Regions from separate parts of the Nocardia jiangsuensis genome, predicted to be linked through region 3. Evidence: riboswitches for the same ligand, from Rfam matches in the RefSeq annotation. Region 3 holds a riboswitch; each other region holds the start of a gene.
The links. Region 3 has a riboswitch for cobalamin ahead of metE (5-methyltetrahydropteroyltriglutamate--homocysteine S-methyltransferase). Riboswitches for the same ligand answer to the same signal wherever they lie in the genome.
Positions count from the first base shown of each region.

Region 1: another riboswitch for cobalamin. It lies ahead of ACFO0B_RS24275 (ABC transporter substrate-binding protein); the one in region 3 lies ahead of metE (5-methyltetrahydropteroyltriglutamate--homocysteine S-methyltransferase).
Region 2: another riboswitch for cobalamin. It lies ahead of ACFO0B_RS19515 (CbtB domain-containing protein); the one in region 3 lies ahead of metE (5-methyltetrahydropteroyltriglutamate--homocysteine S-methyltransferase).

Region 1 covers NZ_JBHSAX010000019.1:273,710-283,799, reverse strand. The annotation lists gene ACFO0B_RS24300 (LLM class flavin-dependent oxidoreductase) at 1-404, shown strand, start outside; gene ACFO0B_RS24295 (DedA family protein) at 448-1,137, shown strand; gene ACFO0B_RS24290 (GNAT family N-acetyltransferase) at 1,107-1,736, opposite strand; gene ACFO0B_RS24285 (enoyl-CoA hydratase-related protein) at 1,750-2,397, opposite strand; gene ACFO0B_RS24280 (TetR/AcrR family transcriptional regulator) at 2,408-3,013, opposite strand; cobalamin riboswitch at 3,063-3,247, shown strand; gene ACFO0B_RS24275 (ABC transporter substrate-binding protein) at 3,266-4,843, shown strand; gene ACFO0B_RS24270 (ABC transporter permease) at 4,840-5,823, shown strand; gene ACFO0B_RS24265 (ABC transporter ATP-binding protein/permease) at 5,820-8,003, shown strand; gene ACFO0B_RS24260 (hypothetical protein) at 8,214-8,753, shown strand; gene ACFO0B_RS24255 (decarboxylase) at 8,971-10,090, shown strand, end outside.
Region 2 covers NZ_JBHSAX010000017.1:30,908-40,997, reverse strand. The annotation lists gene ispF (2-C-methyl-D-erythritol 2,4-cyclodiphosphate synthase) at 1-185, opposite strand, end outside; gene ispD (2-C-methyl-D-erythritol 4-phosphate cytidylyltransferase) at 188-871, opposite strand; gene ACFO0B_RS19555 (CarD family transcriptional regulator) at 890-1,378, opposite strand; gene ACFO0B_RS19550 (hypothetical protein) at 1,739-2,446, shown strand; gene radA (DNA repair protein RadA) at 2,540-3,943, shown strand; gene ACFO0B_RS19540 (hypothetical protein) at 4,041-4,664, opposite strand; gene ACFO0B_RS19535 (carbonic anhydrase) at 4,774-5,397, opposite strand; gene ACFO0B_RS19530 (A/G-specific adenine glycosylase) at 5,430-6,344, shown strand; gene ACFO0B_RS19525 (alpha/beta fold hydrolase) at 6,450-7,196, opposite strand; gene mhuD (mycobilin-forming heme oxygenase MhuD) at 7,238-7,552, shown strand; cobalamin riboswitch at 7,586-7,712, shown strand; gene ACFO0B_RS19515 (CbtB domain-containing protein) at 7,743-7,940, shown strand; gene ACFO0B_RS19510 (CbtA family protein) at 7,931-8,701, shown strand; gene ACFO0B_RS19505 (hypothetical protein) at 8,738-9,232, shown strand; gene ACFO0B_RS19500 (OsmC family peroxiredoxin) at 9,204-9,647, opposite strand; gene ACFO0B_RS19495 (SRPBCC family protein) at 9,712-10,090, opposite strand, start outside.
Region 3 covers NZ_JBHSAX010000022.1:272,462-282,551, reverse strand. The annotation lists gene ACFO0B_RS27435 (hypothetical protein) at 1-794, shown strand, start outside; gene ACFO0B_RS27430 (hypothetical protein) at 795-1,163, opposite strand; gene ACFO0B_RS27425 (winged helix-turn-helix transcriptional regulator) at 1,255-1,926, shown strand; gene ACFO0B_RS27420 (methylenetetrahydrofolate reductase) at 2,020-2,964, opposite strand; gene metE (5-methyltetrahydropteroyltriglutamate--homocysteine S-methyltransferase) at 3,049-5,307, opposite strand; cobalamin riboswitch at 5,443-5,648, opposite strand; gene ACFO0B_RS27410 (hypothetical protein) at 5,857-6,198, shown strand; gene ACFO0B_RS27405 (GntR family transcriptional regulator) at 6,536-7,249, shown strand; gene uca (urea carboxylase) at 7,253-10,090, shown strand, end outside.

The sequences.
Region 1 (10,090 bases), on a different contig from region 3:
AGTACCGCCCCTCCGCCGAGCATCCGGAGCCGAAGAGCTTCCTCACCGCGAACGCCGTCGTCGCCCCGACCCACGAGGAGGCCTTCGAGCGCGCCCTTCCGCACCTGCGCATGATGGCCCGCATGCGCTCGAACAAGCCGCTGCGCGCCGCCGAGACCGTCGACGAGGTACGCGCGAACCCCTCCGACGAGGCCGAGCGGCGGATCATCGACCACCAGGCGCGGAACTGGTTCATCGGCGAGCCCGACGACGTGGCGAAGCGGCTGCGCGCCTTCGCCGCCGAGCACGGCGTGGACGAGATCATGATCTCCGCCGCCGCCGGCCAGTTCGAATCCGAGCCGCTCGACGAGAGCACCGGCCGCATCCAGACCGTCGAGCTGCTCACCGCCGCGCTGCGGCGCTGATTCCGGCGGAGGTGTCCCGGCGCGCCGACGGGGAATGCCCGAAATGGGCGGTTCACCCGCCGCCCGCGACGGAAGGAGCCCCGCCATCGAATCCGCACCGCCCGACGGCCTCGCAGGCTGGGCCGTCGACCTGATGGAACGGCTCGGCGGCCCGGGAGCCGGGCTCGCCGTCTTCCTGGAGAACCTCTTCCCGCCGCTACCCAGCGAGGTCATCCTGCCGCTGGCCGGTTTCGCCGCCCGGCTCGGCGATTTCTCGCTGGTGTCGGCGATCGTCTGGACCACGATCGGCTCGCTGCTCGGCGCCTGGCTGCTCTACGGCCTCGGCGCCGGGCTCGGGCACGAGCGGCTGCGCCGCATCGCTGGCCGCATCCCGCTGCTCGACCCCGACGATGTCGACCGCTCGGCGGCCTGGTTCGGCAGACACGGCGGCAAGGCGGTGTTCTTCGGCCGGATGATCCCGATGTTCCGCAGCTTCATCTCCATCCCCGCCGGAGTCGAGCGGATGAACTTCCTGTACTTCAGCGTGCTCACCGCCGCGGGCAGCCTGATCTGGAACACGGCCTTCGTGCTGGCCGGGTACGCGCTCGGGGCGAACTGGCATCGGGTCGAGCCGTACACCGCCGTCTTCCAGTACGGGGTGATCGCCGCCGCCGTGCTCGCCTGCGGCTGGTTCGTCGTCCGCCGCCTGCGCCGCCGTCGCGATCAGCGCGACGCGCGGACCATCGTGCGCTGATGCACCCGCGCCCCCCGGTAACGCAGGCCGGGGACGAGCGGCGTCGGGCCGTGATCGGTGAAACCCGAGCGCTCGAAGAACTTTCCGGCCCTGGTGTTCTCGACCAGGGTCTGCAGGAAACAGCCCGGCGCGCCCGCCTGCTCGAGCCGCAGGAACCAGCGCGCCATGAGTGCGTCCGCGGCGCCGGTCCCGCGCGCCTCGGGGACGAGGTTGATATGCAGGTGCGCGGGGTAGCGCGGGTCGTCCAGCTCCCCCGCGGTCGGCCCGGGGCGCATGGCATCGATGCCGGCGCGGGCGAAGAACGCCAGTGGCCTGCGCTTGAAAAACAGCCGGTGGTCGCTCATCGCCCGGCGCATGCGCTCCTCCTCGCTCGGGAACGCGGCGGTGTCGACGCAGCCGGCCAGGTACCCGGCCAGTTCCCCGCCGGACACCGCGACGAACAGCGACTCCGGCTCCAGCTCGAAGTACGGGGTGAGATACACCGCTGCCTCGGATTCGGCGTGCCCCCAGATGGATTCGGTCGGCGAGCCCGCCCCGGCGCGGCTGCTCAGCGTGAGCAGTTCGGCCCGGTCGCCGGGCAGGACGGCGCGTATCTCCATGCGCCCACCGTACTCAGCGCAGCGCGGCGGTGACGCTGCCGAACATGGCGGCCTTGATCCCGGCAACGGTCGCGGGATTCTTGCCGGTGAGCGGCGCGAGCCGGGCGAGCGCCGCGGTGAGCAGCTCGGGTTCGGCGGCGGTGCCGTCGACGAGCCCGGCCGCGAGGGCGTCGCCCGCACCGAAGCGGTGGCCGGTCGTCATGGCGGTGAGCGCCGCCTGCGGGGTGAGCTTGGCCTGGATGAGCGCGGCCATGCCCGGGGTGAAGGTGATGTCGATGTCGACCTCGGGGAAGCAGTAGTAGCCGCGGTCGGCGCGCATGAGGCGGTAGTCGTGCGCCAGGCCGAGCATGGCGCCCGCGCCGAAGCTGTGGCCGTTGACCGCGGCGACGGTCGGCATCGGGAAGGTCAGGATGCGGGCGAAGAGTTCCTGGACGCGGGCGAGGTACTCCTGCGCGTGCTCGCCGTTGGCCAGCAGCCACTCCAGGTCGAGGCCGTTGGAGTAGAACTTGCCGGTGCCGATGGTGATCAGGCCGACGGCAGCGCGCTCGACGGCGTCGAGGTGGGCGGCGACGGTGTCGAGCCAGTCCGGGGAGAAGCGGTTCTCGTCGGTGCCGAGGGTGAGGACGGCGATGCCGCCCTCGTAGCGCAGGGTCGCGGTCACGGTGGTTCCTTCACGTCGGTGGGGGCGGAGTCAGGGCGAGGACCGCGCGGACCGCGGCGGCGAGGCGTTCGCGGACCGGCGGGGCGGGTGCACGATTGCCGCGCAGGAGCAGCGCGGTGGGCAGTTCGACCACGCAGTCGCGGATGACCGCGACGGCTTCGCGGTCGTCGCGGGCGAAGACGTCGTGGGACAGGGTGACGAACAGCTCGGTCAGGACCCGGTCGAGGTGGCGGAGTTCCGCGGCGAGGTCGTCCGGGATGTCGCCGGAGCCGAGCAGCTCCTCCCGGGCGACGGCGAGCAGGAAACGCGCCGAGACCGGCTGTCGCACGAGGAATTCCGCGGGCGTGTCGGCGGCCGCGACGACCGCCTCCACCGCGCCGCCCTGCGCGCTGCGCACGGCCTGCCGCTGCAGCGCGAGGAAGCCTCGCGCCGCACGCAGCCACACCCGGCCGAGCAGCGCGGGCCGGGAGCCGAAGGCGTGGTAGATCGCGCCGTTCGAGACCCCGGCGGCCTGCGACAGGGCGCGCACGGTGACCGCGGCGGGGCCCGATTCCACGGCCATGCGCTCGGCGACGTCCATCAGCGCGTCGAGATCGTGCAGGCGGGGGCGCGGCATGACCACACCATAACAGAGCACTCGCTCTGTTATCCAGCGCGCCCCGTTCACCGGTTCGCCCCGGTAACGTTCCGCGACGGAAGGCAGGGAACACCGGTGCGAATCCGGGGCTGTCCCGCAACTGTCACCGAGGAGTGATCCGCCGATTTCGTGGCCACGACCTACCCGGGTCGGAAGGCCGGTGGGGAGCGTCGATCCGGGAGCCAGGACACCTGCGTCCGCGGTACCGGGAACACACCCACGAGGATGGTCATGCACAACTCCACACCGCGCGCCCGCATCGGCAGGCGCGGATTCCTGATCGGCACGGCCGGGCTGACGCTCGGCGGCGCCGCGCTGCTGACCGGCTGCGGCAGCGGCGGCGCGCCGCCGGTGGCCGACGGCCCGCCGCGGCCGGGCGGGCGGCTGCGCACCGCGATCGCCGGCCGCTCGGCCACCGCCGACGTGCTCGACCCGTACGAGGCGGGCAGCTCCGCGGGCGGCGCGGTGGCGAAGAACGTCTGGGACAAGCTGGTCGCCTACAACAACGACCTCACGCTGCGCTACCGGCTGGCCGAGGCGCTGGAGCCGAACGCGGACGGCAGCTCGTGGCGGATCCGGCTGCGCCGGGGCGTGCGGTTCAGCGACGGCTCGCCGCTGACCTCGCGCGACGTGCTGTTCAGCTTCGAGCGCATGCTCGACCCGGCCAAGCCGTCGTCGGGCGATCTGTCGATGATCGACCTGGCCCGCACCCGCGCCGACGGCGAGCACGCGGTGGTGGTGCAGATGAAGTATCCGCTCGCCGATTTCGGCTCGGTGCTGGCCGGCTGGTACTGCTACGTGATCAAGGCGGGCAGCACCACCTTCGACGCGCGCACCCTCCCGGTCGGCACCGGCCCGTTCGCGCTGGCGAACTGGGCGCCGGGCGACCGGACGCTGCTGCGCCGCAACGACCTGCACTGGGACGGCCCCGCCCTGCTGGACGAGGTCGAGATCATCCAGATCGCGGAGACCGAGGCCAGGATGAACGCCTTCCTCTCCGGCGCGGCCGAGGTGGTGCACGAGATGAGCTACCTGCAGGCCCGTACCCTGGCCGGTGACCCCGACGCGCGCGTGATCGTGCCGCCCGCCGGGCTCATGGGCGCCTTCCAGATGCGGGTGGACATGGCACCCTTCGACGACGTCCGGGTGCGCCAGGCCATGCGGCTCGCGGTGGACCGGCAGGCCATGACCGACGCGCTGTACTACGGCTACGGCGAGGTCGGCAACGACATCTACGGCAAGGGCGCCCCCTTCTACAACGACCGGCTGCCGCAGCGCGCCTACGACCCGGAGCGGGCGCGCGCGCTGCTGCGCGAGGCGGGCAGGGAGAACCTGACGGTCACGCTGCCGACGGCGGACGGGCTGCCCGGCCAGGTGGAGGCCGCCACGCTCTTCGCCGAGCACGCCGCGAAGGCGGGCATCACCATCCGGCTCGAATCCGCCCCCGCCGACACCTACTTCTCGCAGATCAGCGGTAAGCGGCCGCTCACCCAGCTCGGCTGGTGGAACTACAGCCTGGACTACTTCTACGGCCAGACCGCCACCAGCACCTCGCCCAGCAACGGCACCGGCTGGCGCCGCCCCGGCTGGGACGCCGGGTTCGCCGAGGCCCGCGCCGCCATGGACCCGGCCCGCCGCACCGCGCTCTACGCCGAGCTGCAGGAGGAGCTCTGGAACGAGGGCGGGCTCATCCTGCACAGCTTCGCCAAGCGCCCGGACGCGGCGCGCGCGAAGGTCGGCGGCATGCGCGACGGGGTGCCCGGCACCGACGACTGGGCCAACTACGCCACCACCTGGCTCGCCGGGTGAGCTGGGCGCTCACCCGGTGGGCGCTGCGCAGGCTCGGCACCGCCGCCGTCGTGCTCGCGGTGGTGGCGGTGCTGGTGTTCGTGCTGTTCGAGGCGCTGGATTCGGATGCGGCGACGGTGCTCCTGGCGCGCCAGGGCGGGGCCGAGCCGAGCCGGGAGCAGCTGGCGGCGCTGCGCGCCGAGCTCGGGCTGGACCGGCCCGCGCCGGTCCGGTTCGCCGACTGGGTGGTGCGGTTCGCGCACGGCGACCTCGGCACCTCGCTGCTCTCCGGGCGGCCGGTGGCCGATGTGCTGCTCGGCCGGTTGGCGAACAGCGCGACGCTGGCGCTGGTGACCGCGGTGCTGCTGGTGCCGCTGGCGATCGGGCTCGGGCTGGTCGCCGGGGCGCGGCCGGGCTCGCGCACCGACCGGGCGATCAGCATGGGTGCGCTGACCGCGGAGTCGTTGCCGCCCTTCGTCTCCGGGGTGGTGCTGATCGCCACGGTGGCGCTGACGCTGCGGCTGCTGCCCGCGGTCTCGCTGCTGCCGACCGGGGCGTCGGCGTGGAGCAGGCCGGAGATCCTGGTGCTCCCGGTGCTGTGCCTGCTGGCCGGGCTGGCGCCGCACCCGGTGCGGATGGTGCGCGCGCAGACCGCGCAGGTGATGGCGGCCCCCTACATCCGCACCGCGCGGCTCAACGGGGTGCGCGGGCCGCGGTTGCTGCTGCGGCACGTGGCGCCGAACGCGATCTCGGCGGCGGTGCATCCGCTCGCCGGTGCGCTGGTCGGGCTGATCGGCGGGATCGCGGTGGTGGAGACGCTGTTCGTGTACCCGGGGGTCGCCCAGGAGTTGCTGCGCGCGGTGGCGGGGCGCGACTTCCCCTTCGTGCAGTCCGCGGCGGTGCTGCTCGCCGCGGCCGGGGTCGGGCTCTACCTGATCGCCGACCTGGTGACCATGCTGACCTCCCCGCGCGCACGCGACCTGGTACTGGAGCGACGATGAGCGGAATCAGAACCGGCTGGGCCGTGCTGGCGGCGGCGCTCCTGCTGCTGGTGCTGGCCGGGCCGCTGCTCGCCCCGCATCCCCCGACCGCGGTGGCAGGCGCGCCGTTCCTGCCACCCGCCGCGGCGCACCCGCTCGGCACCGACGTGATCGGCCGCGACGTGCTCTCCCGGGTCCTGCACGGCGGGCTGCCGCTGGTCTCGATCGCGGCGCTCTCGCTGACGCTCGCCTACGCCGCCGGGGCCGGGCTGGGGGTGGTGGCCGGGCTGCGGCGGCGCGCCGATCCGTGGATCAGCCGTCCGGTGGACGCGATCGTGGTGCTGCCGTGGTTCCTGCTGCTCGCGGTGATCGCGACCGCGCTCGGCGCGGGCCCGGCGGCGGTGGCGACCGCGGCCGCGCTGGCCGCGGTGCCGTGGATCGTGCGGATCGTGCGCACCGCGACGGTGGAGATCGCCGCCACCGGCTACGTGGAGAGCGCGCGGGCCCGCGGCGAGCCGCTGTGGCGGCTGGCGCTGGTCGAGGTGTTGCCGAATCTGCGGCCGGTGCTCGCCGCCGACGCCGGGGTCCGGCTCTCGGCCACCGTGTCGATCGTGGCGGTGAGCAGCTTCCTCGGGCTCGGGCTGCGCCCGCCGTCGGCGGACTGGGCGCTCATGATCACCGAGAACCGGCAGGGGTTCGCCCAGCAGCCGCTGGCGGTGCTCGCCCCGGCGCTGCTGATCATGGTGCTGGTCGTCGCCGTGAACATGATCTCCGACCGGGCGCTCGACCCGGGCGCCGCCGGGCCCGCGCTGCCGCCGGTGTCCGGCGGCGGCGGCGGGGTGCGAGTGCGCGGGTTGCGGGTGCTGGCCGCCGACGGCGCCACGGTGCTCGACGGCATCGATCTCGACCTGCCCGCGGGTTCCGCAGTGGCGGTGGTCGGGGACTCCGGTGCCGGGAAGACGACGCTCGCGCTCGCGATTCTGGGTGCGCTCCCGGCCGGGTTGTCCGCGACGGGGCAGGTGTCGGTGGAGTCCGGTTCGCGCGCGGTGGGGTATGTGCCGCAGGATCCGGGGTCCGGGCTGAACCCCGCCCTGCGGATCGGCACCGCGCTCGCCGAGATCACCCGGCTGCACGGCGATTCCGTCGGCACCGCGCTGCGCCGGGTCGGGTTGCCCGACGACCGCGCATTCCGCCGCCGCCACCCGCACCAGCTCTCCGGCGGCCAGCAGCAGCGGGTGCTGCTGGCCATGGCGCTGCTCGGTGACCCGGCGGTCGTCGTCCTCGACGAGCCGACCACCGGGCTCGACGCCGCCGCCAGGGCGGATCTCGTCCGCACCCTGCGCCGGGACACCGCCGCCACGCTGCTCGTGATCACCCACGACCCGGCCGCGCTCGCTCCGATCGTGCAGCACGTCGCCGAGCTGGAGCGGGGCAGGCTGATCTCCTTCCGGCCCGTGGCCGACCTCGCGCCGGCACCGGAAGTGGCGCGGAAAACGCTGCCGCACAGCGCGCGCGAGGCCATTCTCCGGGTCGACGGCCTCACCACCGGCCACCGGCGCGGGCGGCCCGTCGCCACCGACCTGTCGTTCACGCTGCGCCCCGGCCACTGCCTCGCGCTCACGGGCCCGTCTGGGGCGGGCAAGACCACCGTCGCCCGCACCCTGGCCGGGCTGCACCCGCCCGACCGCGGAACCCTCACCCTGCGCGGGCAGCCACTGCACCCGCGCGTGGATCACCGGCCGATCGCGCAGCGGCGCGCGATCCAGCTGGTCTGCCAGAATCCGGCGACGTCGCTCAACCCCGCGCACTCGATCGGCACGCAGATCGCGCGCCCGCTGCGGCTGCTGCGCGGAATGACCGCCCCCGCCGCCACCCGCGAGACCAGCAGGCTGCTGGCGGCGGTCCGGCTCGCCCCGGAGCTGGCCGCGCGCCGCCCGGACCGGCTCTCCGGCGGGCAGCAGCAGCGCGCCGCGCTGGCCCGTGCCCTCGCCGCCGGACCCGAGGTGCTGCTCTGCGACGAGATCACCGCCTCGCTCGACCGGCGCGCCGCCGAGGTCGTCCTCGACATCCTCGACGACCTGCGCGGCTCGGGCGTCGCGCTACTCGTGATCAGCCACCAGCAGTGGGTGCTCGAGCGGCTGGCCGACGGGATCGTCGACCTCGCGGCCGACCACGCCGCGGGGGCGTGGAGGAAGCCGTAGCCGTCGCGCAGCAGGTGCCCGCCGTCGGACACGACCTCGTACCCGCAGCACTCGCTCGAACGTGCACCGCCGCACCCACCGGCAGGAGTAAGCGTGCCCTGACCCGGCCGCCGGCAACAGCATCGGTGTCGGCCCCGGCGCAACCCCGCCCGGGCGCACCGGCTTACGCTGTCCGGCACGAAGACCGTCCGGCAGGGGGTGGATGCGGCGATGATGCCAGGCGCGGGAGCGCTGCCGGCCGTACGAGTCTGCCGCGCGACGGTTTTCGCGCTGCTCTGCGTCGCGCTCGCCGCCGCGGGGCACGGCTACGCCGCCGGTACCCCGGTGCCGGGTTCGACGACCGTCTCGGCGCTGCTCGCGGTGGCGGCGGTGGCCTGGGTGGTGGCCGATCGGGAGCGCGGGCCGATCGCCATCGGCGGGGGGCTGCTCGGCGGGCAGGCGGTGCTGCACCTGTGGTTCGGCGTCGAGCACGGAGCGCACGGCGGTGCGGCGGGGATGCTCGCCGCGCACGTGCTGGCCGCGTCGGTCTGCGGGCTGTGGCTGTGGCGCGGTGAGCGCGCGGTGTTCGCGCTCGTGCGCACGCTCTTCACCCGGGTCGTCCTTCCCGTGCTCGTCGCGGTCACCGCGGTGCCCGGCCGCGTGCCGGTGGAGTATCCGGCGCCGCTGCGCGGGGTGCGGCTGCGGCACGCGATGTCGCGGCGTGGGCCGCCCGTGGTCGCCGAGTTGTCGCCAGAGCTCGCCGTCCGCTGAGGCAGTGCCGCCCGGGCCGGTGAGCGCAGCGCACCGCGCCGATCCCGGCAGCGGTGTGCGTTGCCCCAGCCGAGGCGCGGGTGGTCGCGCCCGGTACCGCCGCGCGTCGCCGAACCGAGGAGTGCGCCATGACTCCGCCCGACTCCCCCTGTCCACCCCGCCGCACCGGGCGCGCCCGGTGATCCCGCCCGAGGTTCCCCCGCTCCTCGATCCGCTGGTGCGTGAGTTCATCGACACCGCCCTCGTCGCGGTCGCCGGACGCGACGGCACGCCCCTGCACCTGGTGTTCCCGCAGGTCTTCGCCCGCAATGCCGCGGCGCTGCGGAACGTGCTGTCGGCCCGCGGTGTCGAGCACCGGCTCTGCTACGCCCACAAGGTCAACCGCTCGCAGGCGTTCGTGCGCGAAGCCTGCCGGCTTGGCATCGACATCGACATCGCCTCGGCAGGCGAGCTGGACAGTGCACTCGGCGCGGGCTTCCCACCGACCCGGATCGAGGCCACCGGTCCCAAGGGTGAGCGCTTCCTGCGCCGCCTGCTGGCCGAGAACGTCACGATCAACGTCGACAACCGCTGGGAACTCGACCGGATCATCGCCCTCGCCGGACACCCCGCCCCGATCCTCCTGCGGGTCAGCGGCTTTCCCGGCACCGCGGCGAGCCGCTTCGGTATCCCGGCGGACGAGATCGACACACTCTGGCCGCTACTGGCCGCCAACCGCGACCGAGTAGCGCTGCGCGGCCTGTCGTTCCATCTCGACACCGGCGAGCACCGCGACCGCCTGCGCGCGGTCACGACCTGCCTGACCCTGCTGGAGAGCGCCTGGAACGCGGGCCTCTCCCCCGACGTGCTCGACATCGGCGGCGGGCTGCGGCAGGTCTTCACCGCCGACCCCGGCGCCTACGACACCTACACCCGCGTCCTGCGCACCGCGCTCCTCGGCGACGGCCGGCCCCTGACCTGGGCGGGCGCCACCTTCGGCTACCGGGTCGGCGACGGGTCGGTGCACGGCATCCCGGTCTTCCACAAGTACGCCAACACCGTGCCCGCCACGGCGGCACTGGCGGCCCTGCTGGAGGCCGAGATCCCCGGCAACCACCGCTCGCTGGCCGCGATCCTCACCGACAACCTGCTGCAACTCTGGCTCGAACCCGGCAAGGCCATCGCCGACCACGCCGGAATCACCGTCGCCGCAGTCGAATTCTGCAAGGATCTGCCCGACGGGACGGTCCTGGTCAACCTCGACCTCAGCCGCGACCAGGTGACCCCCGCCGACCAGGAGACCCTGGTCGACCCGCTCCTCGTCCCCGCGCAGCCGCCCCCGGAGCACCCCGCACCAC
Region 2 (10,090 bases), on a different contig from region 3:
CCGAAGACGGCGCCGACATCGCCGAGCCCGGCGGCGGAGAGCAAAGCGTCACACAGTGCGTGCGCGGCGACATCGCCGTCCGAGTGACCGGAACAGCCGTCGTCGTCCGGAAAGAGCAATCCCGCCATCCAGCACGGGCGGCCCGGCTCGATCGGGTGCACGTCGCTGCCGATTCCGACCCGCATCGTCATACCGCCTGCCGTTCGCCCGCGCGCACCGCGCCCGCCAGAATCAGATCGAGCGGGGTCGTGATCTTGAACGCCAGCGGATCGCCCGCGACGGTGTGCACCGCGATGCCGAGCCGCTCGACCAGCCCGGCGTCGTCGGTGGCGCTGAGCGCCGGATCGGCGTAGGCCCGGCGCAGCGGTTCGGCGGCGAAGCCCTGCGGGGTCTGGATGGCGCGCAGCCCGGCGCGATCCGGGGTGCCGGTGACGATGCCGTCGCCGTCGACGCTCTTCACGGTGTCGACCACCGGCAGCGCGGGGATGACGGCATCGTGCCCGGCGCGCAGCGCGGCGACCACGCGGCGCACGAGGTCGGGCGGGGTGAGGGCGCGGGCGGCGTCGTGCACGAGGACGTGCGTGGCGTCGGCGGCGGCCGCCAGCCCGGCACGCACCGAATCGGTGCGCTCCGAACCGCCGACGACGACCCGCACCGAGCCGGGGAGCAGGGCAACGGCGCTCTCTACCAGCTCGGGCGGGACCATCACGACGATTTCGTCGACCGCCCCGGAGGCGATCAACCCGTCAACGGACAACTTGATCATGGGCGTGCCGCCGACCGGGACGAACGCCTTGGGCAGATTCTCACCCAGACGAACACCCCGGCCGGCGGCAGGCACCAACGCGACGACGCGGTCGGCGTTGTTCACAGAATTACGTGCTCGCGGTCAGGAAGCCGCGGCGAGTACCTCGTCGAGAATGATGTCGGCTTTGTCGCCGTCAGTGCCCTCGGCCAGCGCCAGCTCGCCCACGAGAATCTGGCGAGCCTTCGCCAGCATCCTCTTTTCGCCGGCGGATAGACCGCGGTCCTGCTCACGACGCCAGAGATCCCGAACCACCTCGGCCACCTTGTTCACATCGCCGGAGGCGAGCTTCTCCAGGTTGGCCTTGTAGCGGCGGGACCAGTTGGTCGGCTCCTCGGTGTGCGGCGCGCGCAGAACCTGGAAGACCCGATCGAGGCCTTCCTGGCCGACAACGTCCCGGACGCCGACATATTCGGCATTCGCCGCGGGGACTCGAACAGTGAGATCGCCCTGGGCGACCTTGAGGACCAGATACTCCTTCTGCTCGCCTTTGATGGTGCGAGTCTCGATTGCTTCGATCAGCGCCGCTCCGTGATGGGGGTAAACGACGGTGTCTCCGACCTTAAAAATCATGTGTCCCGTGCCCCTTTCGATGTTCACAGTTTAACATGCGGCTCGATAACGGTGCGATCAACTGTGCAGGTCAGGGCCACAACGGGCAGACCACAGGGGTTGACAGGCGAGAAACGGTGTGCATTCTGTTGTGCGCGTAGGCTATATCGCCAGTACCTGAGGGTGCATCGGAGTTGCCGGGTGGCGCGGACCGCAATCCCGCCCGCGGAACTGTTACCGAACGGATGCCGGGTGCCCCGTGTCCGGCCCGGACCGCCGCCCGCCGCAGCGGGCCCGGCTCTCGACTACTACGCTGCCTAGTTAGTACTCTGCCCCCCGAGGGACGAGCCCGGTCGACATGGAGGACAACCCGTGATTGCCATGAAAGCTGTGACTGCCTGCGCCGCGCTGGCAGCGGGCGCCGCTCTTGCGCTCACCGGGTGCAGCGCCGGACAGATCGCGCAGACCGCCGATCAGAAGGCCGCCATCAACGGCACCCATGCCGAGGTCGGACAGCTCTCCCTGCTCAATGTGCACATCGTCTACCCGAAGGAGACGCAGACCCTCCAGGTCGGCGGCTCGGCGGTGATCGCGCTCTCCATCGTCAACAACAGCAGCACCGTCACCGACGAGCTGACCAGCATCACCACCGATCTCGGCCCGGTGCGGATCACCCCGCCCGCCGGGCAGAGCCGGGTCGTGGTCGGGCCGAGCCAGATCGTCGTCGCCGCCGGCGAGGTCGCGGCGGCCGAGGCGGCGCACAGCCCCGGCGGGCACGGCGGCGCCGCGAGCAGCACCACCACCCCGGCCCCGAGCACCACCACGCCGGCTCCGAGCGGGACGGCGGTGCCCGGTCTCGACACCGAGGGCGCCCCCGCCCTCGGCACCGATCCCGAGGCCAAGCCGGCCAAGATCGAGATCACCGGGCTGACCAAGCCGATCTCGCCCGGTCTCACCTACACCGTGTCGTTCAACTTCAAGGAGAACGGCACCGTGCAGGTCTCGGTGCCGGTGGACGCCGGGCTGTATGTCGACCGGCACCTGTCCGACCTGTCCGGCCCCGCCGAGGAGGGCGCGGGCGGACACTGACCGCTCCCCGTTCCGCCTGCGGCCGTCGCACCTCGCGGTGCGGCGGCCGTCCGCGTTCGTGGGCCTGTCGGCGCCCGGCCGTAAGGTGCCGGTGTGGCCAAACTCAAGCCGACCTTCCGATGCTCCGCGTGCTCGCACGACGTGGCGAAATGGGTGGGCAAGTGCCCCGGCTGCGGGGCTTGGGGCACCGTCGAGGAGGCCGCGCCGATCGCCGCGGCCGCCGGGCCGGGCGCGCGCAGGGCGATGCTGCCGAGCACCGCGGCGGCGCCGCTCACCAGCATCGACTCCACGGTCACCAGGGCGCGGGCGACCGGGGTGGACGAGCTGGACCGGGTGCTCGGCGGCGGCGTCGTCCCCGGCTCGGTGGTGCTGCTCTCCGGCGAGCCGGGGGTGGGCAAGTCGACGCTGCTGCTCGAGGTCGCGCACCGCTGGGCCGCGGCGCGGGACGAGCGCTCGCTGTACGTGACCGCGGAGGAGTCGGCCGGGCAGGTGCGGCTCCGCGCCGACCGCACCGGCGCGGTGCACGAGCGGGTCTACCTGGCCGCCGAGTCCGATCTCGCGGTCGTGCTCGGTCACGTCGAGCAGGTGCGGCCGACGCTGCTCGTCGTCGACTCGGTGCAGACCATGATCGCCCCGGCCGAGGACGGCGTGATCGGCGGCGTCAGCCAGGTGCGCGCGGTGGCCGCCGCGCTCACCTCGCTGGCCAAGGCGAGCGGGGTCGCGGTGCTGCTGGTCGGGCACGTCACCAAGGACGGCAGCGTCGCCGGGCCGCGCACGCTGGAGCACCTGGTCGACGTGGTGCTGCAGTTCGAGGGCGACAAGAACACCACGCTGCGCATGGTGCGCGGGCTGAAGAACCGCTTCGGCAGCGCCGACGAGGTGGGCTGCTTCGAGCTGCACGACGACGGCATCGTCGGCGTGGCCGACCCCTCCGGGCTCTTCCTGCACCACCGCACCGACACCGTGCCCGGCACCGCGGTGACCGTGGCCATGGACGGCAAGCGCCCGCTGGTGAGCGAGGTGCAGGGGCTCACCGTCGACACCCAGGCACCGGCGCCGCGGCGCGCGGTGAGCGGGCTGGACTACAACCGGGTCTCGATGATCCTTGCCGTGCTGCAGAGCCGCTGCGGGGTGTACGTGGGCAAGCAGGACGTCTACGCCGCCACCGTCGGCGGGATGCGGCTGGTCGAGCCGGTGGCCGATCTGGCGGTCGCGCTGGCGCTGGCGAGCGCGGCGCGGGATGTCGCGCTGCCGCCGGGGTGGGTGATCCTCGGCGAGGTCGGGCTGGCCGGTGAGGTGCGCCGGGTGACCAATGCCGCGCGCAGGCTGGCCGAGGCGGAGCGGCTCGGCTTCACCACCGCGCTGGTTCCGCCCGGTTTCGATGCCCGCAAGACCGGCATGAAGGTGCACGAGGTCGCCGACGTGCGCTCGGCGCTGCGGCTGGCCGGGATCCGGCGGGCGCGCCCGGCCCCGGCGGAGGTCGCCGAGGTCGGCTGAGCCCGCCGCCCGGTCCGGCCGGGTAGCCGGCCACCGCCGCGGCCAGGTGACCCGGCTGCCGTCGGGCCCGGCGGCCGCGGACCCGGCCGAGCGCCGCTCAGCCGATGTTGAAGGGCTCGGCGGTGCTGCGGACCCCGCCGAGCTGCGCCAGCACGGCGTAGGCGCCGGAGGGCACCGGCACCCGCTCGCCCGCGCAGTTCGGCTGCGAGGTCGAGCCGGACCAGGTCACGGTGAAGGCCGCCTGCTGGCCGCGCTCCAGCGTCCTGATGTCGGGCTGGCCGTCGGGGTAGCAGTCCACGCTGTTCCACAGCCTGCGCGTGCCGTCGAGCGTCTGCACCGAGATCTGCTGCATGCCCGAGCCCATGTCCCTGCTGCACGGGGCCGCGGAGATGTTCGTGATGACGATGCCGAACACCGGCTGCTCGCCCCTGCGGTAGGTCGGCTGGCCGACGCTCACCTTCACCGCGAGCGACTGGTCCGAGCACGGCGCCACATCCGACTCGGCCGAGCTGCTCGCCGCGCTCGCACCCGAGCCGCCCGCGGGCGCGTTCGACTCCGTCGTCGTGCTCGTCGCGGCCGTGCCGCCGGGCGAGGTGCCACCCCTGGCGACCATCACCACCAGCCAGATCACCAGCGCGAGCGCGAGGACCAGAATGCCGATGGCGAAAACACGACGTCGCCAGTAGATCTCGGGAGGCAGCGGCCCAGTGGGTTCCAGCACGCCTCAACGGTAAGCGCAGCGCTTGGATCGTGGGCCGAGGGCCTCGGCGTGTCGGCCGCTCCCGGCCGCCGGGGACCAGGCCTACCTGGGCGGATGTCCGGGACCGTGTTCAGACGGCTTCGCCGATGTCCCCGATCACGTGGTGCAGCCAGGCCTTGCCCTCGGCGAGCTTGTAGTTCACGCAGGCGATGGCGAGCGTGCCCGCCTTGACCCGCTCGGCCACGATCGCCGAGCGCTCGGTGATCAGGTTGCCGGTCTCCACCACGTGCCGCGCCTCCAGCTCGTCGACGGTGGAGAGCCCCTCGCGCCTGCCTGCCAGGATCGATGGCGCGACCCGCTCGACCACGTCTCGGATGAAACCGCCGGGCACGGCGCCGCCGTCCAGGGTGTCGATGGTGGCCTTCACGGCACCGCAGCTGTCGTGGCCGAGCACCACGATGAGCGGGACGTCCAGCACCGCGACGCCGTACTCGATGGAGCCGAGCACCGAGCCGTCGACCACGTGACCAGCGGTGCGCACCACGAACATGTCGCCGAGGCCGCGATCGAAGATCAACTCGGCGGCGACGCGAGAATCGCCGCAGCCGAACAGGATCGCGGACGGATGCTGCCCGCCGACGAGCTTGGCACGGTCGGCCACTCCCTGGCCGGGATGCTGCAGCGTGCCGTTGACGAAGCGGTCGTTACCCTCGCGCAGGGACTTCCACGAGCTGATCGGGTTGGAACCAGGCATAGCGACCATTGTGCAGGACGAGGTGGGAAACCGTGAGGAAGGGCGCTGCCGCGCGCACGCTGCCGGAGTACGGAGCGATCGACACCGGTGTGCTGATCGACTGGTACACCGCCACCGCGCGGGACCTGCCGTGGCGCGGGCCCGGGGTGACGGCGTGGCAGATCCTGATGAGCGAGATCATGCTGCAGCAAACGCCGGTGGTGCGGGTGGAGCCGATCTGGCGGGAATGGGTGGCCCGCTGGCCGGTGCCGTCGGCCATGGCGGCCGCTTCGCAGGGGGAGGTGCTGCGGGCCTGGGGCAAGCTCGGGTATCCGCGCCGGGCGCTGCGGTTGCACGAGTGCGCGACGGTGCTGGCCGAGCGGTACGGCGACGAGGTGCCCGACGACGTGGAACTGCTGCTCGCGCTGCCCGGCATCGGCGCGTACACCGCGCGCGCGGTGGCCTGCTTCGCCTACGGGCAGCGGGTGCCGGTCGTCGACACCAATGTGCGCCGGGTGGTGGCGCGCGCGGTGCACGGGCTCGGTGACGCGGGCAACCCGTCGCCGCGCGATTTGCCGGAGACCGAGGCGCTCCTGCCCGCCCGGGTGCAGCGTGCGGCCGTCTTCTCCGCGGCGCTCATGGAGCTGGGCGCCACCGTCTGCACGGCCCGCTCCCCCGCCTGCGCGGCATGCCCGCTGCCGCGTTGCGCATGGGTCGCCGCGGGGCGTCCGGCCGCCGAGGTGGTGCGGAAGACGCAGAAGTACGAGGGCACCGACCGGCAGGCGCGCGGCCGCCTGCTCGACGTGCTGCGCGCCGCCGACGGGCCGGTCGAGCGGCTGCGGTTGGACCTGGCCTGGCCGCGGGATCCGGGGCAGCGCGCCCGCGCGCTGGATTCGCTGCTGGTGGACGGGCTGATCGAGCAGACCGCCGAGGGGTTGTTCGCCCTGGCGGGCGAGGGAAGCCGGTAGCCACCGGCCCCGGCACCGTACGCTGCCCCGCAGCGCACCGGGGCCACCGCACGCGAAGCGCCGCTCGTCGCTCTCTCGGAGCGCGAGTCCGCCGCGCCGTCCGGGCTATCCGCGGGTGAGCACGTCACGCAGGAACGACTCCACTTCCTCGCGGTAGCGCTGGGGTTGCTCGTCGTGCACCAGGTGCCCGGCGCCCGCGACCCACACGTAGCGGGTGCCTGCCCGCTCGGCCATGCGCCGCATCTGTCCGGCGGGCGTGATGGTGAATTCGCCCTCGATCAGCAGGGCCGGAATTCGCAGCGCCTCCCACTGCGCCCAGAAATCGCGGCCGCCCCACTCCTCGGAGATATCCCGGAATGTCGACACGGCCCCGTGCAGCCGATATCCGTCGCCGTCCCGCCGGAATGCGCGCAGGAAATACCGCCCGGCGACATCGCCGAAATAGCTCAGCACCGCCGCCTCGTCCGGGAAGGGCTGCGGCCAGCCGTCGATCATGGCCGCCCACCCGGCCGCGGTGCGCCCGCGGAAATCCGGCGCGATGTCCTCCACGACCAGCGCCCGCACCCGCTCCGGGTGGGCGGCCGCGAAGACCCACCCGTGCAGCGCCCCCATCGAGTGCCCGACCAGCACCATGGGGTCCGCGATCGCCGCGGTGGCCGCGGCCAGATCGGCGACGAAGGCCTCGGTGCCGAGCTCGGCGGGGGCCGGACGCCCGTGCCCCGCGGCGTCGAAGGTGTACACGTGGCCGAACTCGCGCAGCCACCCGAGCTGATCGCTCCAGGTTCGCGCGCTGCCCATCAGCCCGTGCAGCAACAGGATGGGCACCCCCGTGCCGCCTTCGTCGTAGAGCATGGGCACCGAGCGTAGGCGGCGCGAGCCGCTACGTTGGAACCATGGCTGTTGTGAAGATCAATGCGATCGAGATTCCCGAGGGCGCGGGCGCCGAGCTGGAGAAGCGCTTCGCGCACCGGGCACACGCGGTGGAGAACTCCCCCGGGTTCCTCGGCTTCCAGCTGCTCCGCCCCACGGCCGGGGAGAACCGGTACTTCGTGGTGACGCAGTGGGAGTCCGAGGAGTCGTTCGCCGCTTGGCGGGACGGCCCGGCGCGGGAGGCGCACGCGGGCGAGGCGCGCAAGCCGGTGGCGACCGGCGCGTCGCTGCTGGAGTTCGAGGTCGTGCTCGACGTGGCAGGCAAGCCGCAGGGCTGACCCCGGTTGCGATCACCCCTCGTCACGCTGTTGACGAGGGGGGTTTTGCGATGTCACAGTTTCCGGGGAAGCAGCGAGGGTGTTGCGGTAATCCGGTGAGACTCCGGAGCGGTCGCGCCACTGTTCAGAGCCAGACACCGGCACCGTCGCGTCGAAACGACGGGGTCGCGTACACCCCAGGAGGACTCGCATGGCCATCGCGCACTCGCCCGCATCCCGGGTATCGGAATCACTCGCCACCATCCTGGTCACGGTCGGCGTCGTCCTGCTCGCCCTGCTCACGCTCTACCTGGTCGGCTTCGACCAGGGTGCCGTCTCCCGCTCCGGGATGTACCTGCACGAGCTGATGCACGACGGACGGCACCTGCTGGGGCTTCCGTGCCACTGACCGAACCCCTGCGGACCCTGCTGCTGCGGGGGCTGCTCGCGGGGGTGATCGCGGGGTTGCTCGCGGCCACCGTCGGCTACTTCGTCGGTGAGCCGAAGGTCGACGCGGCCATCGCGATCGAGGAGGCGGCCGCGGCGGCCCATCCGCACACCGGCGAACCGGCCGGGCACTCGCACGACGAGGACGAGGCGCTGGTCAGCCGGGACGGGCAGAAGTTCGGGCAGTTCCTCGCGCTCGGCCTCGCCGGTGCGGCGTTCGGCGTGATCGTCGGCGCGGCGGTGTACCTGCTGCGGCGGTTCGGCGGCGGGCCGCTCTTCGGCCTCGCGGTCGCACTGGCCGGCTGGCTCGCCGTCGTGCTCGTTCCGTTCTTCAAGTACCCGGCGAATCCGCCCGCGGTCGGCGATCCGGAGACCATCGACGACCGCACCTGGCTCTGGGTGGCTGCCGTGCTGCTCGGGTTGGTCGCGGTCGCCGCGGCGGCCTACGGCTACCGGTTGCTGGCCGATCAGCTGCACTCCGTGCGGCTGATCGGCGGGGTCGCGGCCTTCGTCGTCGTCGTGACCCTCGGCTACGTGCTGCTCCCCGGCGTCGACGAGGTCGGGGCGGATTTCCCGGCGAGCCTGCTGTGGGAGTTCCGGGTCTCGTCGCTCGCGGTCTCCGGCACGCTGTGGGTTGCGCTCGGGCTGCTGTTCGCGGCGCTCACCGAGTTCGCGGCCGGACCCCGTACCCCGGTACGGGAAGAGGTCGCTACCGCGGCGTGATCCGCGGTCCGCGTCGGAGCGGGCAGTGTCGGCGTCATGGCCGACACTGCCCGTTCGCTTTCCATCCCCGCCACCGGTCCGGCGGCGCCGCGCCCGGTCCGGGTGGCTTGCGCCGGATTCCTCACCGCGCTCGCCGCGGGGGTCCTGGAGGGGCTGGCCCGGATCGATGAGACCGGCGCCGCCCCGCTGCTCTGGCGAGGCGCTCTCTACCTGCTGGTTCTCGCGGTGGTGCTGCGCATGGTGCACGGTGACCGCTGGGCGCGGGGGCTGCTCACCGTCGGCATCGGCGTCGCCGGGCTGGCATCGCTGGTCGTGGAGCCCGCGGCCAGGCTGCTCTCCGCGGACTCGCTCACCGACCCCTTCGCCGCGCTCGGACCGCACGGGCTGCTGCTCGCCGCGGTGCGCGCGGTGCACGTGCTCGCGGTGCTGGTCGCGGTGGCTGCCATGTACACCCCGGCCGCGCGGCGCTGGTTCGCCCGAGCCGGCGGCGCCGCCGTACCGGTCAGGACTCGAAGGTCGCGTCCAGCGTGATGTCGGAGACGCCGGCCAGCGCCTTGCTCACCGGGCAGCCCGCCTTGGCCTCGGCGGCCGCGGTGGCGAACTGGTCGGCGTCGATGCCCGCCGCCCTGCCGCGCACGGTCAGCGCGATCCGGCTGATCCGGAAGCCGCCGTCCGGGTCGGGGCCGAGCGTGACGTCGGCGGTGACGTCGAGGCTCTCCGGGGTGCCGCCGGCGGCGGCGACCTGTGCGGAGAGCGCCATGGCGTAGCAGGAGGAGTGCGCGGCGGCGATGAGCTCCTCGGGGCTGGTGGCGCCGCCGGCGTCGTCGGCCGAGCGCTTCGGGAACGACACGTCGTACTTGCCGACGCCCGAGCTGGCCAGTTCGACCTGGCCGGAGCCGTCCTGCAGGCCGCCGGTCCACGCGGTGCGCGCGCTACGAGTTGGCATCACGATCCTTTCGGGAGGGAGTGCGGGGGTTCGCGACGAACCTACTCGCCCCGGCGGCGCGGTACTACCCGACCGCGCTCAGCCGCTTGTCCAGCTGCTCCAGCACGGCGGGCCACGCATCCCGGTGCGCGTCCCTTGCGCCCGGATCGGCGAAGCCGGAGTGCCGCAGCCGCAGCCGGATGCCGCGCGGCTGCCGGACGAACTGCACCGAGACCACGGTCTCGGCGCCGCGGGTATCCGCGCTCACCCAGGTCAGCTCCACCAGCCGCTCGTTCTCCAGCCGCAGGAACCGGCCGTAGTGCGGGTGCCGGACGCCGCCGTTCTCGGTCTCGAAGAAGAACGGGGTATTCACCGCACCGGACAGCAGCAGCGAATCAGGTTCTGCCAGCCACAGATCGAAGCCCCTGGTCCACGCCGCGAAGAGCAGGCCGGCCGAGGCGGAC
Region 3 (10,090 bases):
CCGACCTCCCGCTGCACGAACGCCGGCGCCCGGTGCTGGCCCACGCCAGCCCGCTGCACGGCGTCGCGGTGATCTCGATCCCCGCGCTCGGCCCCCGCGGCCGCGGCAGGCGCCTGAACGAGATCGCGGCCGAACTCGTGGCGCGCCTGCTCGGCGACGACCCGGACGATCCCACCGAACTGACCCACCGGGTGCGCGAACTCGGCACCGACACCGAGCCGGGCGCCTCGGCCTTCACCGCCCGCGTCCTGACCGGCAATCTGCGGCTGATCACCGGCATGGTGCGGGCCAATCAGCCGTGGCGGCTCACCCTGCGGCTCTCGCGGGCGCTGGCGGCGGCCGCGGCGGCAGGGGTGTTCGCGCTGATCACGTCGGATATCTGGCGGATGGCGGACACCTTCGGCGCGGTGCGGTCGTCCTTGGCGACGGTCGGGTCGATCGTGGCCATCGCGGCCACCCTGGTGATCGGGGCCGACCTGTGGGAGCGGGCGCCGCAGCGGCGGATGCGGGAGCAGGTGGCGATGTTCAACATCGCGACCATCGCCACCGTGCTGATCGGGGTCGGCGCCTTCTACCTGGCGCTGTTCGGGTTGGCGGTGCTGGCGGCGGCGTTCCTGGTGGTGCCCGCCGGGTTCGCCGAGGCGCTGGGGCATCCGGTCGGGATCGGGGACTACCTGGAGCTGGCCTGGCTGACGTGTTCGCTCGCCACGGTGGGCGGCGCGCTCGGGGCGGGGCTGGAGGACGACGACACCGTCCGCGAAGCGGCGTACGCCAGGCACAGCGACGCCGGATAGCTATCGCACGCTCAGCCGAATCGCCTCGGCTACGGCGTATGCGCCGGTCAAGGCGACCAGGGGCCACGCCGTCCGCGGCGAGATATCCCCCCGCCGCACGTTCCCGAGACCGGCCACGGTGTCGCTGACGTCGATCAGCAACCCGAGCCGCAGCCACCGCGCCCGCTCCCGCGGACCGGCGGTGAGATAGCCGAAACCCATGGCCAGCGCCCGGATCCCGTACACGCGCATCAGATACAGCGACTCCGGCGTACTGCGCGCCCCGAAGGCGCGGTTCAGCGCGTGCGGCGCACCCAGCGAGGCGGCACCGAGCAGTACCCGGCCCACCGCCAGCGCGACCGGAACGGTCGTGCCCTCGTTCGACACCATGAGCGAACTCCCCTCTCGACTGTTCTGAATTGAGAAGTTAGCACTTACGATTTCTGAAGTACAGGGTTCGGAAGGTTAAGCTTCCGGAACCATGGCCAAGCGCTCCTACAACCAGTACTGCGGCATCGCCCACGCTCTCGACCTGCTCGGCGAGCGCTGGTCGATGCTCATCCTGCGCAACCTGCTGCTCGGCCCCAAGCGCTACACCGACCTGATCGACGGCCTCCCCGGCATCGGAACCGGCCTGCTCAGCCAGCGCCTGAAGGAACTCGACGCCGCGGGCGTCATCACCAGGACCACCCTGCCGCCCCCCGCTGCGTCGACCGTCTACCAGCTGACCCCCGACGGTGAGGCGCTGCGCCCGGTCTTCCACTCGCTCTCCCGCTGGGGCCTGCCCAGGCTGGGCGCCCCCGAGCCGACGCAGCACCTCGATCCCGAGCTGGTCGCCCTTGCCATGGAGGCCAGGTTCCGATCGGCGCCGGGGGCCGACGGCGTCTACGAACTCCGCACGAGCGGAGCGGCTTTCCGCTTCACGATCACCCAGGAGCGGATCGAGTTCCGCGCACTGCCCGCCGAATCGCCGCGCGCGGTGCTCGCCGCCGACATCGCCGTCCTCACCGAGCTCGCCAACGGCACGCTCGCACTCGGCACCGCCATCGAGACGGGCGCGCTCGGCATCACCGGCGACCTCGCCGCCGCGGCCCCGCTCGCCGCCGCCTTCGGCCTCGTCGCAGACCGGATCCCCCGAGCTCAGAGCTCGTAGCCGAACCGGCCGCGCAGATCGGCGGTACGGCGCACTTCACGGAGTGCCGGTGATCTCCGGACCGGCCGGCTGGACCGATCGGGTGCGGGCAGATTACGGCCCGGCGGTCGCCCGGTAGCCGAAGTTGGCGAGCACCTCGGTCGTGGCCTTGGCGAAGTTGAGGGTGACGAAGTGCAGGCACGGCGCACCCTCGTCGATGAGCCGCTGCGCCAGCTCGGTGGCGATCTCGATGCCTGCCGCGCGCACGGCGGCACGGTTCTCCTCCGGGCCGTCGCCCGCGGCCCCGTGCAGCCGGTCCAGGACCGGCGCGGGCAGGTCGCGCCCGCACAGCTCCACCGCGCGGCGCACGGTGCGCAGCGAGGTGATCGGCATGAGCTCGGGGATGATCGGTTTCGCGCCCTCGACCGGGTCGTGCGCGGCGAGCCGGTCGCGCAGCCGCAGGTAGTGCTCGACGCCGAAGAACATCTGGGTGATCGAGTACTCCGCTCCGGCCCTGAGTTTCGCGGCCGGATACGCCGTGTCGGTCTCCAGGTCCGGTGAGCGGTGGTGGCCCTGCGGGAAGGAGGCCACCCCGACGTCGAAGTCGCCGAGGTCGCGGACCATGCGGACCAACTCCTCGGCGTACGTGACCCCGGCGGGGTGCCGGTGCCAGTCGCCGAGCGGGTCGCCCGGCGGGTCGCCGCGCAGGACGAGGATGTCGCGGATGCCGCTGTCGGCGTAGGTGCCGACCAGCGCGCGCAGCTCGGCGCGGCTGTGCCCGACGGCGGTCAGGTGCGCCACCGGGAGCAGCGTGGTCTGCTGGGCCAGCTGCCCGGTGATACGGGCGGTGCGGTCCTTGGTGGAGCCGCCCGCGCCGTAGGTCATCGAGACGAAAGCCGGGTGCAGGCGCTCGAATTGCCGGACGGCGCGCCACAGCCGGGTTTCGCCTTCGGCGTCGCGCGGCGGGTTGAACTCCACGGAGAACGGGACGGGGGCGGTGGCGTCGGTACGCAGGTTCGCCACGACCGAGCGGGCGGCGGGCGTGGTTCGGACGGTCATCGTGCCGCCCGCGGGAGGTTACGCATAGTGGCCTCGGGGCTGGAAGGGACACCCCGGGGCGGCAAGGAGCCGCCCCGGGGCGGGTCAGCGCAGCGCCTGCGCCGCCGCGACGAGGTTGCGCAGCGAGGCGGTCACCTCGGCGGTGCTGCGGGTCTTGAGCCCGCAGTCCGGGTTGACCCACAGCCGTTCGGCCGGAACGGCTTTCAGCGCCAGCTCCAGCGACTTCCGTACCTCCTCCGCGCCGGGAACCCGCGGCGAGTGGATGTCGTAGACACCAGGGCCGACGCCGAGGTCGAAGCCGATCGCATTGAGGTCGTCGAGCACCTCCATGTGCGAGCGCGCCGCCTCGATCGAGGTGACGTCGGCGTCCAGGCCGTGGATCGCCCCGATGACCTCGCCGAACTCCGAGTAGCAGAGGTGGGTGTGGATCTGGGTGGCGTCGGCGACGCCGGCGGTGGCGAGCCGGAACGCCTCGACCGCCCAGTCCAGGTAGGCGGCCTGGTCGGCCCGGCGCAGCGGCAGCAGTTCGCGCAGCGCGGGCTCGTCCACCTGGACGACACCGATGCCCGCCGCCTCCAGATCCACCGTCTCGTCCCGGATGGCCAGTGCGATCTGCCGCGCGGTGTCGGCGAGCGGCTGGTCGTCGCGGATGAACGACCAGGCCAGGATGGTGACCGGGCCGGTCAGCATGCCCTTGACCGGCTTGGCGGTCAGCGACTGGGCGTAGGTGATCCACTCGACGGTCATCACCGCCGGGCGCGCCACGTCGCCGTAGACGATCGGCGGGCGCACGCAGCGGGTGCCGTAGGACTGCACCCAGCCGTTGACCGTCGCGGCGAAGCCGTCGAGCTGCTCGGCGAAGTACTGCACCATGTCGTTGCGCTCCGGCTCGCCGTGCACGAGCACGTCCAGCCCGATCTCCTCCTGCAGCGCGATGACCTCGGCGATCTCGGCGCGCATGCGGGTGTCGTACTCGGCCCGGTCGATCTCGCCGCGGCGGAATTCGGCGCGGGCCACCCGGATCCGGCCGGTCTGCGGGTAGGAGCCGATGGTGGTGGTCGGCAGCAGCGGCAGGTTCAGCCGCTCCTGCTGCAGGACGCGGCGCTCGTCGGCGGGGGCGCGACGGGTCGCGGCCGCGTCCAGGTCGTCGAGGCGCTCGCGCACCGAGTCCACGCGCAGGCGCGGGTCGGCCCCGCGGTCGGCCACCGCGGTGCGCGCGATCTCGAGCTGGTCGGCGACCGCGCTCTCGCCCTCGGTGAGCGCGGTGGCGAGCACCCGGATCTCGGCGAGCTTCTCGTCGCCGAAGGCGAGCCAGCCGCGCAGCCGCTGGTCCAGGTCGGTCTCCGGGGCCAGGCCGTAGGGGACGTGCAGCAGCGAGCACGAGCTGGAGACGGCGACGGCCACCCCGGCGTCGCGCAGCTCGGTCAGCCGCGGCAGCGCGTGGTCGGGGTCGGCCCGCCAGATGTTGTGGCCGTCGATCACGCCGGCGACGATCAGCTTGTCGGTGATCGACCGGGCCGCGGCGACATCCGCGTCCCCGCCCGCGACCAGGTCGACGGCGATGCCATCGATCCCGGTCTCCGCCAGCGCGGGCAGCGCCACGCCGAGGCGGCCGAAGTAGGCGGCCACCAGGATCGCCGGACGCACCGTGACCTCCGAGAGCCGCCGGTAGGTGCCGCGCACCGCCGCCAGCTCGGCCTCGGTGAGATCGGTGACCAGCGAGGGCTCGTCCAGCTGGACCCACTCCGCCCCGGCCTCGGCGAGCAGCCCGAGCAGCCGCTCGTACAGCGGGATCAGGTCGGGCAGCCGGTCGAGCAGGTCGCTGCCGTCCACCGACTTGGCCAGCTTCAGGAAGGTGACCGGCCCGACGACCACCGGCCGAGCGGGCACGCCGAGCGCCAGCGCCTCCTGCAACTCGGCCAGCGGCTTCTCCGGGTGCAGCGCGAAGGCGGTGTCCGCGGCGAGTTCGGGCACCAGGTAGTGGTAGTTCGTGTCGAACCACTTGGTCATCTCGAGCGGGGCGACCTCGGCATTGCCGCGGGCGGCGGCGAAGTACCGGTCCAGCTCGTCGGCGATCCCGGATACCCGCTGCGGCAGCGCGCCGAGCAGGACGGCGGTGTCGAGCACCTGGTCGTAGTAGGAGAAGGTGCCCACCGGCACCGAATCGAGCCCGGCGTCGAGGGCCGCCGTCAGCTGCGCGGTGCGCAGCTCCTTCGCGACGGCGTGCAGGGCCTGGGCGTTGGTGCGACCCGCCCAGTAGGACTCCGTGGCGCGCTTGAGTTCCCGGTTGGGGCCGACGCGCGGGAACCCCAGCACGGTCGCGGTAAAGGTGGTGTTCGACATCGATGAGCTCCATCAGCAGCAGCCAGGACCGCCGCCCATTCGAAGCGCACGCAGGTGGAGCCCGTGAGCATTGTTCCCGTGCCCGGGTCCACTCGGCGTAGCGCCCGATCCACGAGGCGACGACCACCGGGGACGGCGTCCCCGGTACAACGGGCAGGTCTTCGGACTCGTGGGCGTCGACCCGAGATCGGGTCGGCCCCGGGGGCCCGGGGCTGGTCCTACCGACCGTCGCTTCCCAGGCGGGTGCCCAGTGCGGGTGACGGCTGTCGTTCCCACTCACCGCTGCGGGACAGTCCCGGATTTCCACCGGGTTCCCTCTCACCCGGGGAATCGCTCTCCGGGCTTCGACGCAGGCGGGCGGGTCAGGGGCTCCTTCGACTCCGCCGCCGGCGAACCAGCTGCACCGACGAATATAGCGGATCACCGGGGAACGGGTGCCCGCGCACGACACTCACGGTCCACAGATCAGTGAACATTGATGTTCGCAGCAGTTATGGTCGTTCCACGAGGCTTCGAACGCTCCTCGCCGCCGCCCTCGCCGTGCCGGGGATGCAGGCCGCCGCCGCGCAACCGGGCGACAGCACCGTGTATTTCAGTTACGGCGGGTCCAACTGCGCGATCCGAGCCAACGGGGATGTCGGCTGCGATATCCCGGGCGGCACGAACCTCTTCGGCTTCACCGTCTACGACCTCGCCATCGACCTTCCCTTCCTGCCCGCTCACCCGACCTTCGGGCTCTTCGGCCCGCACGGGCGCGCGGGCAGCCCGCCCATCGACGGCACCCTGAGCAACGGCGGCGCCAGCTGCATCGGCGGCGGCAGGGGCGCGCTGCTCTGCACTGCCAAGGGCCACAGCTTCAGCTTCGGCTGGTCCGGAACCCAGATCAGCTGACCGACCGGACGTCACCCGGCCGGGTGTGCGCAGGTGTCGACCGGGTAGCGTCGGGCAGGTCGGCGTAGCGCCCGTCCGGGAGGCGACGGCCGCCGGACACGGCGTGTCCGGCACCGCGGGCAGGTCTGCGGGACAGTCCCGAATTCCCACCGGGTTCCCTCTCGCCCGCCGCACGATGTCGCCCGGCGGGCTACGACGTCCTGCGGCCGCGAAACGAACCATCTGCACAGGTCGGACTCCGCGCCCCGCGGCAAGGTCGCCGGGGTCCGGAATTCGCTTACCCGGCGGTTACGCGCGGTGATCTCGCGGAAACCGCGGATTCCTAGCGTATACAGCCATGGCGACACCGGTGCGCACCCGCACGTCCACCCCGCCCGGCTCACTCCGCGACACCGTCTACGCGGCGCTGCGCGACGACCTCATGAACGGCCGCATCGGCTTCGAGCAGCGGCTGACCGAGCCGAAGGTCTCCGCGCGCTTCGGCATCTCGCGCACCCCGGCCAGGGAGGCGCTGGCCATGCTCTGCGCCGATGGTCTGCTGCGCCGCGAGGAGGTCGGCTTCGCGCCGGTGCGGCCGAGCATTCCGGTGGTTCGCGACCTCTACGAGCTGCGGCTCACGCTGGAACTCTCCGGCATCCAGCGCGCCATCACCAACCCCGCCGTGGTGCACGACCGCGACGCCCTGCTGGCGGAGCGGGAGCGCTGGCGGGTGCTGCGGGCCGACCCGCCCGAGCAGCAGCCCGGCTTCGTGGTGGTCGACGAGGAGTTCCACGTCGCCCTGCTCACCGCCGCGGGCAACGGTGAACTGGTGCGCGCGCTGACCGCGGTGAACGCGCGGATCCGGCACGTCCGGATGTTCGACTTCATGGTCAACAACCGGATCGAGGTGACCATCGCCGAGCACCTGGCGATCCTCGACGCCGTGCTCGCCGGTGAGCTCACGCAGGCGCACGGACTGCTGCACCGGCACATCGGCGAGTCGCTCGATGTCGTCCTCGACCGCGTCACCCGCGCCGTCGTCGCCATGTCCATGGCAAGCGAACAGGAGTAACCGGTGACCTCGAGTTTCGACACCGTACTGATCGCCAATCGCGGCGAGATCGCGGTGCGGATCATCCGCAGCGCCCGCGACCTCGGCCTGAAGTCGGTGGCGGTCCATTCCGACGCCGACCTCGGGGCCGCGCACGTGCGGATGGCCGATGCCGCGGTCCGGCTCGGCCCCGGCCCTGCCGCGGAGTCGTATCTGCGCGCCGACGCGGTGATCGAGGCCGCGCTCGCCACCGGCGCGGGCGCGATCCATCCCGGGTACGGATTCCTCTCCGAGAACGCGGATTTCGCGACTGCGGTGGCCGATGCGGGGCTGGTCTTCGTCGGGCCGACGCCGGAGCAGCTGCGGGTCTTCGGCGACAAGCACACCGCCCGCGAGGCCGCGCGCGCCGTCGGCGTCCCGCTGGTGGCGGGCAGCGGCATCCTGGAGTCGGCCGCGCACGCGGTCGCCGAGGCCGACCGGATCGGCTACCCGGTGATGGTCAAGGCGGTCGGTGGCGGCGGCGGTATCGGCATGCAGGCGTGCTTCGACGCCGACGCGGTGCGCGCCGCTTTCGACCGGGTGCAGCGGCTGGCGGTGGCGAACTTCTCCTCGGCGGGGGTCTTCCTGGAGCGGTTCGTGGCGCGGGCGCGCCATATCGAGGTGCAGGTCTTCGGGGACGGTCAGGGCCGGGTGATCAGCCTCGGCACCCGCGACTGCTCGCTGCAAAGGCGCAACCAGAAGGTGATCGAGGAGGCGCCAGCCCCCGGCCTGCCCGCAGCGCTCACCGAGGAGCTGCTGGCGACCTCACGCGCCCTGGCGGGCTCGGTCGGCTACCGCTCGGCCGGCACCGTCGAATTCGTCTACGACACCGAGCGCGGTGCGGCGTCGTTCCTGGAGATGAACACCAGGCTGCAGGTGGAGCACCCGGTCACCGAGGCCGTCACCGGCGTCGACCTGGTCGCCTGGATGCTGCGGCTGGCCGGTGGCGACGCGACCGTGCTCGACGCCGTGCCGGACGCGGGCCCGCCGCTGCGCGGCTGGGCGGTCGAGGCGCGCGTCTACGCCGAGGATCCGGCGCACGACTACCGGCCCAGCGCCGGGCTGATCACCGAGGCGCGCTTCCCCGCCGATATCCGGGTCGACAGCTGGGTCGAGACCGGCACCGAGGTCAGCCCGCACTACGACCCCATGCTGTCCAAGCTGATCACCCACGCCCCGACCCGCGCCGAGGCGTTCGACGCGCTGGAGACCGCGCTGACGAGCACGCGCATCCACGGCGTGCGGACCAATCTGGCGCAGCTGCGGGCCGCCGCGGCGGCACCGGTGGTACGGGACGGCGCGCACATCACCGCGACCATGGCCACGCTCGCCGCCGACGAGCCGCGGCTGGATGTCCTGCGGGCGGGGACGATGACGACCGTGCAGGACCACCCGGGCCGAATCGGGCTGTGGGAGGTGGGTATTCCGCCGTCCGGGCCGATGGACGACCTGTCGTTCACCCTGGCCAACACCGCGGTCGGCAACGCGCCGGGGGCGCCGGGACTGGAGTGCACCCTGCAGGGGCCGCGCATCCGGTTCTCCGATCCGGCGGTCGTCTGCGTCACCGGGGCTCCGGCCCCGGTCACCGTCGACGGCGAGCCCGCGCCGATGTGGGAGCCGGTCACCCTGGCCGCGGGCGCGGTGCTCGATATCGGCGCGCCCGCCGACGCGGGGCTGCGCACCTACCTGGCGATCCGCGGCGGCATCGACGCCCCGGAGTATCACGGCAGCGCCGCGACCTTCACCCTCGGCGGGTTCGGCGGCGTCACCGGCCGGGCGGTCGCCGACGGCGACGTTCTCACCCTCGCGGGTGCGGCACCGGCCGGGCCGCCCACGGCGGTACCGATCGGTGACCGGCCGGCGTTCACCCACGAGTGGCGGCTGGCGGTCGGCGAGGGCCCGCACACCGCGCCCGCCTACTTCACCGATGCCGACATGGCGCAGTTCTACCGGCACCCCTGGCGGGTCGGCGCGCACGCCAACCGCACCGGTATCCGCCTCGAGGGGCCGAAGCCCGAGTGGTCGCGCGCCGACGGCGGCGACGCCGGGCTGCACCCGTCCAACCTGCACGACACCCCCTACAGCGTCGGCGCGCTCAATGTCTCCGGCGACACCCCGATCCTGCTCGGCCCCGACGGCCCCAGCCTCGGCGGCTTCGCCTGCCCGCTCACCGTGATCTCGGCGCAGCGGTGGAAGCTGGGGCAGCTGCGGCCCGGCGACACGCTCCGGTTCGTCCCGGTGGCCGACGGCACCGCCACCGCGCTGCGCACCTCACCCGCCGCGCGGGCGGGCAGCGTCGATGTCATTGCGGCACCCAGTGATCGAGGAGTTCTCGCCACGCTGGAAGCGGAGGGCGATCGTCCCGCGGTGGTGTACCTGCGCGGCGGCGACGACAACATCCTCGTCGAGTACGGCGACATGGTGCTCGACCTCGGGCTGCGCATGCGCGTGCACGCCCTGGCGCAGGCGCTCGCCGAAGCAGCCCCGGCCGGGCTCGTCGACGTGACCCCCGGCGTCCGCTCCCTGCACCTGCACTTCGACCCCGACATACTCGACCAGCACCGGCTGCTCGGCCTGCTCACCGACCTCGAACAGCAACTCCCCGCCACCGGCGACCTGGTGGTGCCGAGCCGCACCATCCGGCTGCCGCTCTCCTTCGACGACCCGTCCATCGCCGAGGCGATCGACCGCTACCGCAGCGGGGTCCGCGACTCCGCGCCGTGGCTGCCGTCGAACGTCGAGTTCATCCGCCGGATCAACGGCCTGGACAGCGTCGAGCAGGTGCGCAGCGCGGTCTTCGACGCCGAGTACCTGGTACTCGGG